2 linked regions of the Sinorhizobium fredii NGR234 genome follow. Each later gene encodes a partner of the first gene's protein in a complex. Links are inferred from orthologs where the notes say so. Each region holds a gene or a part of one and is shown on either strand. Other genes may lie near its edges.

Region 1 (7,718 bases):
TCCCCGCCAATCCGTCCGAAGATACCGCGCCCATCGAGAAACGCGGAAACCGTCGCGACGAAATGGGCGAGCGCCATGTCGCCGCAGGCGTGGCCGTAATGGTCGTTGATCTGCTTGAAATAATCGAGGTCAAGCTGGAGGAAGGCAGCCGGACGATGATGGGCAAGGCAGTCGGCGATGGTCCGTTCGCCGTCTTCGATGAGCGCTCTGCGCGACAGCGCCCCCGTCAAGGGGTCGCGTGCGAGCAACGTTCTCAGGTTGGCGATAACGCGATTCTCGATCGTAAGGATAACTGCGACGAAGAGAGCGGGAAGGAAGAATAGCTGCAGGAAGACGAGCGAGAAGTCGAAGATGAGCGATGCGGGGGAGGCGGAGAGGCCAAGGGAGGTTTGGGGCGCGAACCCCAGGGCGTGAACGAGCCCCGTAAAGGCGACCGTCAGCAAGCCGATTGCGCCGGTGCGGATCGCCCGCTTGTCATTCGCCCGCCTCTCGAGGATCGGCAGGCCGATGACGGCGAGCAGAGCCGCGCCGCAGCCTGCGATCACGATCAACCTTCCGGCGAGGCTGCCCTGTCCGCCCGGGTCGATAAGAAGGCCGGCCGCCGCTGCCGCAAGTGCGAGCGCGGCACAGACGCCGATTGGGACCGATGAGGCCAACAGCCGGCGAAGGCCAATAAGAAAGCCGAAAAACGCAGCAATCATCGCCGCATAACCGGGCATCGCGACAATCGGCATGCTGAACGACGTCGACGCCATCAGGAGAAGCGTTGCAATCGCCGATAGTGCGCAGGCGATCGAGAAGTCTCGGGCGGCTGTCTCGGAGCTTCGCAGGCGTAGAAGGGCGGACAGGAGTGCCAGCTGCGCAATGACCGATATGGCAGGGAAAATGCTCATTTCGAAACGGCCTGTCGTGCTAAAATGAAGCGGATGGCTTTCGAGCCAGCGGTATGCGTGATCAAATTCGTAGCGTCGCCGTGTTAACGAAGGCCGGCCAAATTCGCTGCAATTTGAGCGGTTTGACTTTCTTTCTCGCATTGGTTGCGACGTAAATTTTCGATGGCGGCCATATATCCCGGTTGGACCAGGTTCTCGATCGATCCATGCAGCCTGAATGGCCGGTCGCCCCTCATGATGTGCATCGGTTCAACCTGTCAGACGATGATCCGGAGCGTGCGCCATGTCCCATGAGAGCCTTTGCTTTGCAGACCGGGTCGATGCGGGCCGGCGGCTTGCCGCGGCGATAGCGCGCGAAGGCATTGCCGATCCGCTGGTGATGGCGCTGCCGCGCGGTGGCGTGCCGGTCGCCTTCGAGGTGGCGGCAATTCTCGATGCTCCGCTCGAGCTCCTTATCGTCAGGAAGATCGGTGCTCCCGGACATGCCGAGTTCGGTCTTGGAGCGCTCGTCGACGGCGACGAGCCGCAGTTGGTTCTCAATGCCGAGGCGATGCGCCTGGTCAAGCCGTCCAAGGCGTACCTTGAGGCAGAGACGGCGCGTCAGCGTCTCGAACTGGAGCGTCGCCGCACGCTTTACCTCGGCGATCGGCCGCGCATTTCAGCGGAAAAGCGCAATGTCGTCATCGTCGACGACGGAATTGCCACCGGCGGCACGGTCCGGGCCGCGGTTCAGGCGCTCCGCAAGGCGGGCGCCGCGGCGCTTATCGTCGCCGTGCCGGTGGCTCCGCCGAGCGCGATCGCCGGCCTCCGCCATCAGATCGACCGCCTTGTCTGCCTCGCGACGCCTCATCCTTTCCATGCCGTCAGCATCCATTACGTCGATTTCGAACAGACCACCGATGCCGAGGTGATCGCCCTGATGAGACGCGCGAAAGGCGAAGGAGCAGGAAAAGAGGTGCGAACCGGCTCGACCGGTCCAGATCAAAGCGAGTGATGACGGGACGCTGCTGCCAGATAGACCTTGCCGATATCAAGGGTTATGCTGGCGCCCCCGTAACGACCTTTCCGGTGGGTTCGACAATGAGTGAAAACCTTTCCATCCGCCCGGTCGTCCGGAGCGACTACGAACAATGGCTGCTGCTCTGGGAAGGCTATAACGCCTTTTACGGACGCGCGGGCGAAAGCGCGCTCGCTCAGGACATTACCCATATGACCTGGTCGCGATTCTTCGATGCCTATGAACCGATGCATGCCCTGGTTGCGGAGAACAAGGGGCGGCTGGTCGGGCTCACGCATTTCATCTTTCACCGCACCACCACCGCGATCCAGCCGAATTGCTATCTCCAGGACCTGTTCATCAACGAGGCAGCGCGCGGCAAAGGAGTCGGCGAGGCGCTGATCAACGGTGTCTTCGAAGCAGCAAGAAGGGCGGGCACGTCACGCGTTTACTGGCTGACCCACGAGACGAACCTCAAGGCGATGCGGCTCTACGACAAGGTGGCAGAAAAATCCGGCTTCGTGATGTATCGGATGGTGATTTGAGGGCGCCCCTTCACACCCTTTCCACAAACCCGTCCAGCACGCGCTTCTGACCGGCGCGGTCGAAATCGATCGTCAGCTTGTTGCCTTCGATCGCGGCAATGTTGCCGTTGCCGAATTTGAGGTGGAAGACGCGGTCGCCGACATTGAAGCGCGAGGGTTCGGCGGTCGTCGACTTGGCGACGAGTTCGCCCTCGATGGTGCGGGTGCGGGGGCCGGATTCGCCGTAGCCGATCCGCTCGACGGCGTGGCCTGAGCGGGTGCCCCAATTGTCGCGGGTGGCTTCCGTGCGGTGCTGCTGGGCGCGCTTCCAGCCGGGCGTCTGGTAGGTGTTTTCGAAGGGGTCGGCCTTGTCGAAGCGCGACTGGCCGTAGCCGCCGCGATTGTAGCCGCCATAGGAGACGTCCTGCTCGGCGACCTCGACATGGTCGATCGGCAGTTCGTCGAGGAAACGTGAGGGCATGGTCGTCTGCCAGAGACCATGGATGCGGCGGTTCGAGACGAACCAGATATGGCAGCGACGCTTGGCGCGGGTGATGCCGACATAGGCGAGACGGCGCTCCTCCTCGAGACCGGCGCGGCCGCCCTCGTCCAGCGCCCGCTGATGCGGAAATAGCCCTTCCTCCCAGCCCGGCAGGAAGATGGTGTCGAACTCCAGGCCCTTGGCGGAGTGCAGCGTCATGATCGACACGGCATCCATGTTCTCGTTCTGCTCGGCATCCATGACCAGCGCGACATGCTCGAGGAAGCCGCGCATCGACTCGAAGGCCTCCATCGAGCGGATGAGTTCCTTGAGGTTTTCGAGGCGTCCCGGCGCTTCGGCGGACTTGTCGGCCTGCCACATTGCCGTATAGCCGCTCTCGTCGAGGATCTGTTCGGCGAGTTCCGTATGAGGCGTCGTTTCGAGCAATGTCTGCCAGCGGCGGAAATCGGTGACGACGTCGAAGAGCGCCTTGCGCGCCTTCGGCTTCAGTTCGTCGGTTTCGATGATTTCGGTTGCGGCGGCCAGCATCGGTATGTCGCGGGCGCGGGCGTAGTCGTGAAGGTTGCGGACGGTGGTGTCGCCCAGGCCGCGCTTCGGTGTGTTGACGATGCGCTCGAAGGCGAGATCGTCGGCCGGCTGGCAGACAAGGCGGAAATAGGCCATGGCATCGCGGATCTCGAGCCGCTCGTAGAAGCGGGGGCCGCCGATGACGCGATAATTGAGGCCGAGCGTGACGAAGCGGTCTTCGAACTCGCGCATCTGGAAGGAGGCGCGCACCAGGATCGCAATGTCGTTGAGATTGTGCTTCCTGCGCTGGAGCTGCTCGATCTCCTCGCCGACGGCGCGGGCCTCCTCTTCGGAGTCCCAGGCCGCATGCACATGCACCTTCTCGTCGTCCGGGTGGCTACGGTCGGTGAAGAGCGTCTTGCCGAGCCGGCCCTCGTTGTGGGCGATCAGGTGGGCGGCGGCGCCGAGGATGTGTTCGGTCGAGCGGTAATTGCGCTCGAGCTTGATGACCTTGGCGCCGGGGAAATCCTTTTCGAAGCGGAGGATATTGTCGACTTCGGCGCCGCGCCAGCCGTAGATCGACTGGTCGTCGTCACCGACGCAGCAGATGTTGACGCGGGGCTTTTCTTCCCGGGATTTCCCCTCCCCAACCCCTCCCCACAAGGGGGAGGGGCTAGCCTGCGGCGCCGACAGGCGTTCCTCGACTAGGTTCGATGGGGAGCGGGACGCGGCCACCCGCTCCTGCCCCTCCCCCTTGTGGGGAGGGGGTGGGGAGGGGTGTTTTTCCCGGGCACCTTGCGGCCGCTGCGCCAGCAGCCGCAGCCACATATATTGCGCCGTGTTGGTATCCTGGTACTCGTCGACCAGGATGTAGCGGAACTTGTCGTGATAGTCCTTCAGCACGTCCGGATTGGCGCGGAACATGCGGATCGGATGCAGCAGCAGGTCGCCGAAGTCGCAGGCGTTGAGCGTCAGGAGCCGGTTCTGATAGGCGACATAAAGCTCGCGGCCCTTGCCGTTGGCGAAGGCGCGGGCGTCGCCCTCCGGGATCTGCGCCGGGTCGAGGCCCTTGTTCTTCCAGGTGTCGATCATGCCGGCGAACTGCTTGGCCGGCCAGCGCTTGTCGTCGAGGCCTTCGGCCTGGATGAGCTGCTTGATCAGGCGCACCACGTCGTCGGTATCGAGGATGGTGAAATCGGATCTCAAGCCCACGAGTTCGGCGTGGCGGCGCAAGAGCTTGACGCCGATCGAGTGGAAGGTGCCGAGCCAGGGCATGCCTTCGACGGCATGGCCTACGAGCACGCCGATGCGCTCCTTCATCTCGCGGGCCGCCTTGTTGGTGAAGGTCACCGCGAGGATTTGCGAGGGGTAGGCACGGCCGGTCGAAAGGATATGGGCGATGCGGGTGGTGAGCACCCGCGTCTTGCCGGTGCCGGCGCCGGCGAGCACCAGGACCGGCCCCTCCAGCGTTTCGACGGCTTCGCGCTGCTCGGGGTTGAGACCGGAGAGGTAATCCGGCCGCTGGGTCTTGTCGCGGGCGGCCATGGCGCGCGCGGCGATGCCGCCGGCGGCAGGCGCGGGTTTGCGCGGCGCCGGCTCCTCGTCGAAGAAGGGAATGTCGTCGAAACCTTTGCTCATGCGGCCCAATGTAGTGATTCGGGACCGAAAGGCCAGAAAGGATGTTCTTCTTTTATTCCGGAGTCTCGTCCGCCCCGGGCAAGCCTGTGGAAAGACTGGCGTTTTCAGCGCCAGTCTTCTGGTGACGCTTATCGCTGGGCCGTGGCGTCAAAGGCCGGATCGACCGGAACCTGCAACGCGGTCGCCAACTGGTTGGTCTTGGCGGCCAGCGAAATCACACGGAGCAGATCGGCGTGTTCCGCCTCGCTCATCCCCTTCGCCTTGGCGGCGGCCGTGTGCGAATGAATGCAATAGCCGCAGCCATTGGTGACCGATACCGCGATGTAAAGCATCTCCTTCACCAGCGGATCGAGCGCCGAGGGCGTCGCCATCACCGCCTTGACCTCCGCCCAGGTGCGCTCCAGGAGATCCGGATCGAAGGCGAGCCAGAGCCACATATTGTTGATGAAGTCCGATTTCCGCGTGGCGCGGATGTCGTCGAAGACCGCCTTGACGCGCGGGTTCGATTCCGGATTGGGCGGCGGCGCGATCGTGCTCATGGTTCCTCCTGCATGAGGTGTCAAACGAGGGCGAAGACGCGCGCCGGGCCGCCGGTGCCGCCGCGGTGCTTCGGCGCACCAAGAACAAGCGTTGCGCCCTTGGCCGGCAGCTTGTCGAGGTTGGCGGCTGCCTCGAGGCCCCAGCGGCCCTCGGGCAGCCAGGCGCGGTGGGTGGCGAAGTCGGGCGAAATGCCATGGTCGAGCGACAGCGTGTCGACGGCAATCCCTGCAGTCTTCGTTTCCTCCAGCAGATACTTGGCGGCTTCGACATGGAAGCCGGGAAAGTGCAGCTTGCCCGCGCTATCGGCATTGCGGAACTTGTCCGTGCCGATATGTTCCGCCCAGCCGGAGAGCATCGCGACACAGGCGTTCTCCGGGATGTCGCCGTTCGCGGCGATCCACGCCTTGATGTCGTCGGGCGTCACCTGCGCATCCGGGTCGGCGGAAGCCCTCTCGCGGATGTCGACAACGCAGAGCGGCACGACGAGCTTTTCAACCGGCAGTTCGGCGACCGAGAGACCGTCGGCAGAGAAATGCAGCGGCGCGTCGACATGGGTGCCCGTATGTTCGTTCACCCGCAGTTCGAACAGGTTGAAGGTATGTTCGGCAAAGTTGAACTTCTGCTCGCGAAAGAATTGCTGCTGGCCGAAGAAGGTGGGAAATTCTTCGTGGAGTTCGTGCGTAAGGTCGGTGACGCCGGCATGCCCTGCGGCCAGCGCCGCCGGCGCGATCCCCATGCCGGCGGCGGCAACCCCCGCCGTACCGACCGCGGCGGCGCGGAAGAAGCTGCGCCGCGACAACATCTGCTGCTTTACCGATTCGATTACGCATGCATCGCACATGTGCTCATCTCCGCTCTTCAACGTCCGGTTTCAGTGACGGCAGAATAGCCGAGCTCCGGCGGCTGTAAACAGCAATCGTCCAACCCCGGGGCGCCATGATGCGGACAACAAATTCTGCTTTCATTACAAATGCGTAATGATGGCGTTCCGAGATTGCCCGAAGGCACGCAAATAACGATACTCACGACAACTCGGGACGTTCCGCCGGTACGCGCCGCGCTGGAGCGCGTATCTTATTCGGAGACATGAATGCGCTTTTTGAAGCAACTGGCGGTCAGCCTCGTCGTTCTCGTCGTCGGGGGCGCCGCCTGGGTGCGCTTTGCCCCCGGAGCGGGAGAAACGCTCGGGGCGATCGGCGTTTCGCATCCGCTTATCGATGCGCTGTCGGGAACGCAGAGCGGAGACGGAGCCGGCGGGCAGCGCAACGGCGGGCGCGGAGAAGGTGGGCGTCGCGGCTTCTCGGATGCGGCGCTCGTTGTCGTAAGGCCGGCTGAGAGCGCAATCGTCAACAACCGACTGAACGCGATCGGCAACGGCGAGGCTATCCGTTCGGTCACCGTGACGCCGGCCTCCACGGGCAATCTCACGGAAATTCTGGTAAAATCGGGCGATCGCATCGAGGAAGGCCAGGTGATCGCGCGGCTTGACAGCGACGAGCAGATGATTGCTGCCGAGCACGCCCGGCTGACGCGCGACAGCGCCCGGGAAAAGGTCGAGCGCTACCGCAATCTCGGGACGGCCCGCGCGGTGACGGCGGTCGAAGTCCGCGACGCGGAGATCGCCATGCAGACGGCCGAACTGGCGCTGAGGACAGCCGAGCTCGATCTCAGGCGGCGCGACATCGTCGCACCGTCGAAAGGCATCGTCGGCATCATCACCGTCAATGTCGGCGACTACGTCACCACTTCCACGCCGATCGCGGTCGTCGACGACCGGTCGCAGATCCTTGTCGATTTCTGGGTACCGGAACGCTTTGCCAGCAAGATTTCCGTCGGCCAGCCCGTCACGGCGAACGCGGTGGCGCAGCCCGGCCGGCAACTGGATGGTGCCATCCATGCCATCGACAACCGCCTCGACCAGGCGAGCCGTACGCTTCGGGTGCGGGCGCGAATCGAGAATCCGGACGACATGCTGCGTGCCGGCATGTCCTTCTCCGTCATGATGGCCTTCGACGGGGATCGCTACCCGACCGTCGATCCACTGGCGGTCCAGTGGAGTTCCGAAGGGTCCTATATCTGGCGCATCAACGGCGACAACAGCGAGCGGGTGCCGATCA
Region 2 (5,821 bases), 330 kb from region 1 along the record:
GACGATGACGATATAGAGCGGCGAGGATGTGAACTTCAGGTGGCCGTACCAGGCGAAGGTCATGAAGACATTGGAGGCGAGCAGCAGCACCACCGGCCAGACATAGGCGGGATTGACGGCAAGGGACATGAAGACCTCGGAAGGACGCGAATCGGTGTTCGAGGATGATCCGGCCGCCCCCGCCGTTTCAAGCCTCTCCATGCCGCGCGACCTGCAGTCCCTTCATCGTCGACATATCCCTGTCATCGAAAAGCAACGGGCGGCTCGGCCCGGTTGCTGTTGGCCGGAGATTGATCCGAGAAGACCGAAAATCCAAGCCGGCCGTTTCCCTTTTGTACTCCTTCCCCCTTGGCTTTCGGCCTGACTCTCTCCATATTCCCGGCCATGACCCGATCTCCGAAGAGTTCCCCGAAGAAACCGTCAACACCCAGCGGCTTCGAAGAGGCCCCGCAGGCGCCGCTTTCCGGTACGCCGCTGTCCGGCAATGTCTCCGACTGGGTGAAGCAACTCGAGGCGGAAGCAGAAACGTCCGCTTTCGAGAGCCAGCGGGAGATCGCCTCCAAGGCCGGCAAACACCGCAAGAAGGTCGAGATCACCGCCTCGAAAGCCGCTGCGAAGACCGTCGCGGGCAAGACCGCGCGCGGCACATCGATGGGCGGCAGCCACGACCCGAAGACGCGGGCCGCCGCCGGTCTCAACCCGGTGGCCGGTCTCGATGTCTCGCTCGAGGATGCCGACAAGCTGACGACCGGCTCCGGCGTTACCGCGACGGTCGAAGCGCTGGCGGCGCTGATCGAGAGCGGCAATCCGCTCTTCAAGGACGGCAAGCTCTGGACGCCGCACCGCCCGGCCCGGCCGGACAAATCCGAAGGCGGCATATCGCTGAAGATGGTGACCGACTACCAGCCCTCCGGCGACCAGCCGACGGCGATCGCCGACCTCGTCGACGGTCTCTCCTCCGGCGAGCGCAACCAGGTGCTGCTCGGCGTCACCGGCTCCGGCAAAACCTTCACCATGGCCAAGGTGATCGAGGCGACGCAGCGCCCGGCCGTCATCCTGGCGCCGAACAAGACGCTTGCCGCCCAGCTCTATTCCGAATTCAAGAACTTCTTCCCGGAGAATGCGGTCGAGTATTTCGTCTCCTACTACGACTACTACCAGCCGGAAGCCTACGTGCCGCGCTCCGACACCTATATCGAGAAGGAATCCTCGATCAACGAGCAGATCGACCGCATGCGCCACTCGGCAACGCGCTCGCTGCTCGAACGCGACGACGTCGTCATCGTCGCCTCGGTCTCCTGCATCTACGGTATCGGCTCAGTCGAGACCTATACGGCGATGACCTTCCAGATGACTGTCGGCGACCGGCTCGACCAGCGGCAATTGCTCGCCGACCTGGTGGCACAGCAATACAAGCGCCGCGACATGGATTTCCAGCGCGGTTCGTTCCGGGTGCGCGGCGACACGATCGAGATCTTCCCGGCTCACCTTGAGGATGCCGCCTGGCGCATCTCGATGTTCGGCGACGAGATCGACGCCATCACCGAATTCGACCCGCTGACCGGCCAGAAGACTGGCGACCTGAAATCGGTGAAGATCTACGCCAACTCGCACTATGTGACGCCGCGGCCGACGCTGAACGCCGCCACCAAGGCGATCAAGGACGAGCTGGCGCACCGCCTCACCGAGCTGGAACGGGCCGGCCGGCTGCTCGAAGCGCAGCGCCTCGAACAGCGCACCCGCTACGACCTGGAAATGCTGGAGGCGACTGGCTCCTGCCAGGGCATCGAGAACTATTCGCGCTACCTGACCGGCCGCAAGCCGGGCGAGCCGCCGCCGACGCTGTTCGAATATATTCCGGACAACGCGCTGATCTTCATCGACGAGAGCCACGTCACTATTCCGCAGATCGGCGGCATGTATCGCGGCGACTTCCGCCGCAAGGCGACGCTGGCCGAATACGGCTTCCGCCTACCCTCCTGCATGGACAACCGGCCCTTGCGCTTCGAGGAATGGGACGCGATGCGTCCGGACACGATCGCCGTCTCGGCAACCCCCGGCGGCTGGGAAATGGAGCAGTCCGGCGGCGTCTTCGCCGAACAGGTGATCCGCCCGACCGGCCTGATCGATCCGCCGGTCGAGGTACGCTCGGCCAAAACCCAGGTCGACGACGTGCTCGGCGAGATCCGCGAGACCGCCGCCGCCGGCTACCGCACCCTCGTCACCGTGCTGACCAAGCGCATGGCCGAGGACCTCACCGAATATCTGCACGAACAGGGCGTGCGGGTGCGCTACATGCACTCCGACATCGACACGCTGGAGCGCATCGAGATCATCCGCGACCTGCGCCTCGGCGCCTTCGACGTGCTGGTCGGCATCAACCTGCTGCGCGAGGGTCTCGACATTCCCGAATGCGGCTTCGTCGCCATCCTCGACGCCGACAAGGAAGGCTTCCTGCGCTCGGAAACCTCGCTGATCCAGACGATCGGCCGCGCCGCCCGCAATGTCGACGGCAAGGTCATCCTCTATGCCGACACCATCACCGGCTCGATGAGCCGGGCGATGGAGGAGACTGCCCGCCGCCGCGAGAAGCAGATGGCCTACAACCTCGAAAACGGCATCACGCCGGAATCGGTGAAGGCGAAGATCTCCGACATTCTCGACTCGGTCTACGAGCGCGACCATGTCCGCGCCGACATCTCCGGCGTCGCCGGCAAGGGCTTTGCCGAGGCCGGCCACCTCGTCGGCAACAATCTGCAGGCACATCTCAACGCGCTCGAAAAACAGATGCGCGACGCCGCCGCCGACCTCGACTTCGAAACCGCCGCGCGGCTGCGCGACGAGATCAAGCGCCTCAAGGCCGCGGAGCTTGCCGTGCTGGACGACCCGATGGCGCGGGAAGAGGCGCGGAGCGCCGAAGGCGCGACAGGGAAGCGAAAGGAAGAGGCGCGATCGCAGGAGAACCGAAAGGGCGCCTCCTCTTCGACGTCCCCGTCTTCTCCGTCATCCTCGGCTTCGACCCGAGGATCCAAAGCCACGGAGGAGAAGTCACTCTTCCAGAAACCCTCGCTCGACGACATGGGCCCGGGCACCGACACCGAGCGCCCCCTGTTCCGCAAGCCCGACCTCGACGAAATGGGCCGCGACGTGGCGATTCCTGCGGGCAGCGAGTCGGACGGGAAATCGCTGTTCAGGAAAAACAGCCTCGACGAGATGACCGTCGGCCGGACCGAGAAGCCGGTGACTGGGAAAGTGCCGGACAAACCGCTGGTCCGCGCCAAGCCCGGCGTCGGCTCCTACGAGGATCCGGCGGAAGAGAAGCGCCGGCAAGGCAGGACGAAGGGCAAGACCGGGCGGCCGGGACGGTAGCAGTCGTGGCGACAGACCAGGCTAGAATCGTATAGCCCGCTTTCTGGACAGGGCGCCGACAGGTGGCGTCCGTCGACGCAGATTCGCAAGAAGCCCTTCATCGTCCATCGGCTCGCCGCACGCGGAGCGCGCGTGCAGAGCCTCCATACATTTCAACTGCCACTTGAACTACGCGCTACAACTGCTCGTTACAACAGGCTTTTCCGCTTCCAATTTGCCTGACCGAGGGAACAAACGCGCGGACTACGAATTTCAGTTCTTTCTAATTTAGGGAGAACGAACATGTTGCCCCTGAAGCAACGTCTCATGAGCACCAGCGTAGCACTCCTGTCGGCGGGCTTTCTCGCCTCGGCAGCACCACCGGCAAGAGCCCAGGAGGCCGAACGGCCCATACTGACGGCGCAGCAGTGCAGCCCGCTGACGGAAGCCAACTATCAGCAATGCTGCATGGCGCAGAACCGCGCCGATATTCTCACGACCGAGCAGCTCGACCAATGCCCACCCTTTGCCACAGCGCTCATTCGCAACGTCTTTTCGACGACATCCACCGACGGCAACCCCACCGGCAGTAACGGCGGTGGCGGCTCCGGTGGCGGTGGCTCCGGCGGCGGCGGCGGCGGTGGCGGCGGCGGTGGTGGCGGCGGCGGCGGCAACGGCGGTGGCGGCGGCGGTGGCGGTGGCGGCGGCGGCGGTGGCGGCGGCGGCGGTGGCGGCGGCGGCGGCGATGGTGGCGGCGGCGGCAACGATGGTGGCGGCGGTGGCAACGACGGTGGCGGTGGCGGCCAGGATCCTGGAAGGGGTAACCAGGACCAACACAGAGATAACCAGGATCCCGGAAGGGGCAACCAGGATCAAAGACCGGATCACCGAGATCCCGGAAGAGGCAACCAGGATAGCGGCGACAACCGGTAGGACAGGTCCGGCGGGCGCAGGGGCGCTCCTCCCTGCTGAGGCCAAATAAATAAGTCGCGCCGGCTCACGGCAGCCGGCGCATGAGGTTCCCTTGTGGGAAATAGTAGGAGGAGACTTCTTCTAGCGCCTGGGGTCGGGCTCGCGAAGTCGGGGAAAGCGCGAATCCTACTTTTTCGCCAAGCGCCCCCTAGATCGAACCGATCGTCCCCACTTTCCGCGAATTGGACATCCAGCAACGTGTCGCCGGTCGGCGATCCCAATTGGCTGCAGATTGAAGTCTCTGCCAGAAGTAGGCGTTTGGAAGCGATTCGGAAGCCCCCTACTCCGCCGCCCGCGCCTCCACCTCCAGCGGCTCCATCTCATAGGAATAGCCTTCGAGCATCTGATAGGCCTGCTCGATCACGCCGATCTGCGCTTCGGCCGTCTTGATCGCATCGCTGATCGACTGGCTGCGGGCGCGCAGCATCGAGCCGAGGACGTCGGTCTCCGGCCGCCGGCCGAGGCGGTCGAGGTGCTTGCGGACGCGCGCCCGGTGGCGCTCCAGTTCGAGGATGTGGAAGCGCGTCTTGACGATGTCGTCGGAGAGCTTTCGGCGCATGGCCGCGATCGGATCGAAGCTGCCGGGCTCGCGCAGGTCGAGGATGAAGTCGTTGACGAGCGTCTCGAGCATCATCAGACCCTTGACCTGTTTGGGGTCGACGAGCTGCGGATCGTAGCCGGTGTCGTCAAAAACCTTGCGGCGCACTGGATCCTTCAAAAGGTCATAGGCCGTCTGCAGTTTGCCGAACTGCTCGGCATCGCCGCCGCGGTCCGGATGCGCCGTCTTCACCGCCCGGCGGTAGGCCGCCCGGATAGCCCGCTCATCGGCGTCGCGTTCAAGTCCAAGGAGGGCATAGGGATCGATCAAGCCGGCCACCTGTTGTTCATCGATTTGCAATGGTCCTGTCCGGTTCAGACCTACCGGTTCGCTGCGCCGGCAGCAAGTCCACGGCGATCGCATCGAAACCGCGCCACGCTCACCGAAGCGTCGCGGCGAAAATGTGGTGGAAACGAGGCAATCCACGACATTTGCGTGTTGGTTCGGCTTTATCAAAGTCCCGGAAAGCCCGGTCGTGCAAGGCATTGCGCAGGCGCGCCTGTAGGCGGAACTCTTCGCTTGCCTTTTACCCCGAATACTGCCAATCCTATCGCCGTTCGGGCGATTTCAATCCCGGAGACTGGACTTTCGTTTGAGCCCGGCCATAGCCGGGTCTGCCGCAAGCGGCATCGTAGACGTCTTTTCCCCGATATCGTGACCACTCGACGCCTTTCAGCCTACCGCTGAAGACGACATATTCGTTTCCCAAAAGGGGCACGAATCCACTACCTCAAGCAGCCAAGCCGTGCTATTGAAGCGCTGGGTTGCGGCAAAGACAGACTGAAGGAAAAGGACTTCTTCCATGGCCACCAAGGGCATCGTAAAATTCTTCAACCAGGACAAGGGTTTTGGTTTCATCACGCCGGACGGCGGCGCCAAGGACGTTTTCGTCCACATCTCCGC

Evidence for each region.
Region 2: the proteins of NGR_RS21590 (region 1) and uvrB are in contact, whole or in part, in a crystal structure (PDB 7EGT), measured with the Thermus thermophilus proteins. The link is inferred for Sinorhizobium fredii NGR234 from one-to-one orthologs. Residues at the interface, in WP_096412145.1 of Thermus thermophilus: His654, Arg656, Phe657, Gln666, Asp668, Glu669, Lys680, Arg681, Leu682, Ser683, Lys685, Tyr686, Ala687; in WP_096411307.1 of Thermus thermophilus: Glu23, Leu25, Arg26, Asp27, Gly28, Glu29, Arg30, Phe31, Arg55, Glu326, Asp327, Phe328, Glu379, Ser382, Gln383, His398, Gly400, Arg401.

Annotation. Positions count from the first base shown.
Region 1 is NC_012587.1:2,133,249-2,140,966, reverse strand. The notes cover bases 2,246-5,458. They hold NGR_RS21590 (ATP-dependent helicase), read right to left. Parts: upstream 5,062-5,458; coding sequence 2,446-5,061; downstream 2,246-2,445. Other genes in these bases: NGR_RS21585 (carboxymuconolactone decarboxylase family protein), read right to left, coding at 5,190-5,458; NGR_RS21595 (GNAT family N-acetyltransferase), read left to right, coding at 2,246-2,435. Also shown: NGR_RS21605 (GGDEF domain-containing protein), read right to left, coding at 1-893; NGR_RS21600 (phosphoribosyltransferase), read left to right, coding at 1,177-1,887; more of NGR_RS21595, read left to right, coding at 1,974-2,245; more of NGR_RS21585, read right to left, coding at 5,459-5,600; NGR_RS21580 (cyclase family protein), read right to left, coding at 5,621-6,442; NGR_RS21575 (efflux RND transporter periplasmic adaptor subunit), read left to right, coding at 6,692-7,718. UniProt on the Escherichia coli protein: A helicase with DNA-dependent ATPase activity. Unwinds DNA duplexes with 3'-5' polarity. Translocates on single-stranded DNA with 3'-5' polarity. Initiates unwinding more efficiently from a nicked substrate than double-stranded DNA.
Region 2 is NC_012587.1:1,808,383-1,814,203, forward strand. Bases 1-3,569 are described here. They hold uvrB (excinuclease ABC subunit UvrB), read left to right. Parts: upstream 1-384; coding sequence 385-3,369; downstream 3,370-3,569. Other genes in these bases: NGR_RS19995 (DMT family protein), read right to left, coding at 1-129. Outside these bases: NGR_RS32395 (hypothetical protein), read left to right, coding at 3,652-4,281; NGR_RS20010 (DnaJ domain-containing protein), read right to left, coding at 4,601-5,188; NGR_RS20015 (cold-shock protein), read left to right, coding at 5,721-5,821. UniProt on the Escherichia coli protein: The UvrABC repair system catalyzes the recognition and processing of DNA lesions. A damage recognition complex composed of 2 UvrA and 2 UvrB subunits scans DNA for abnormalities.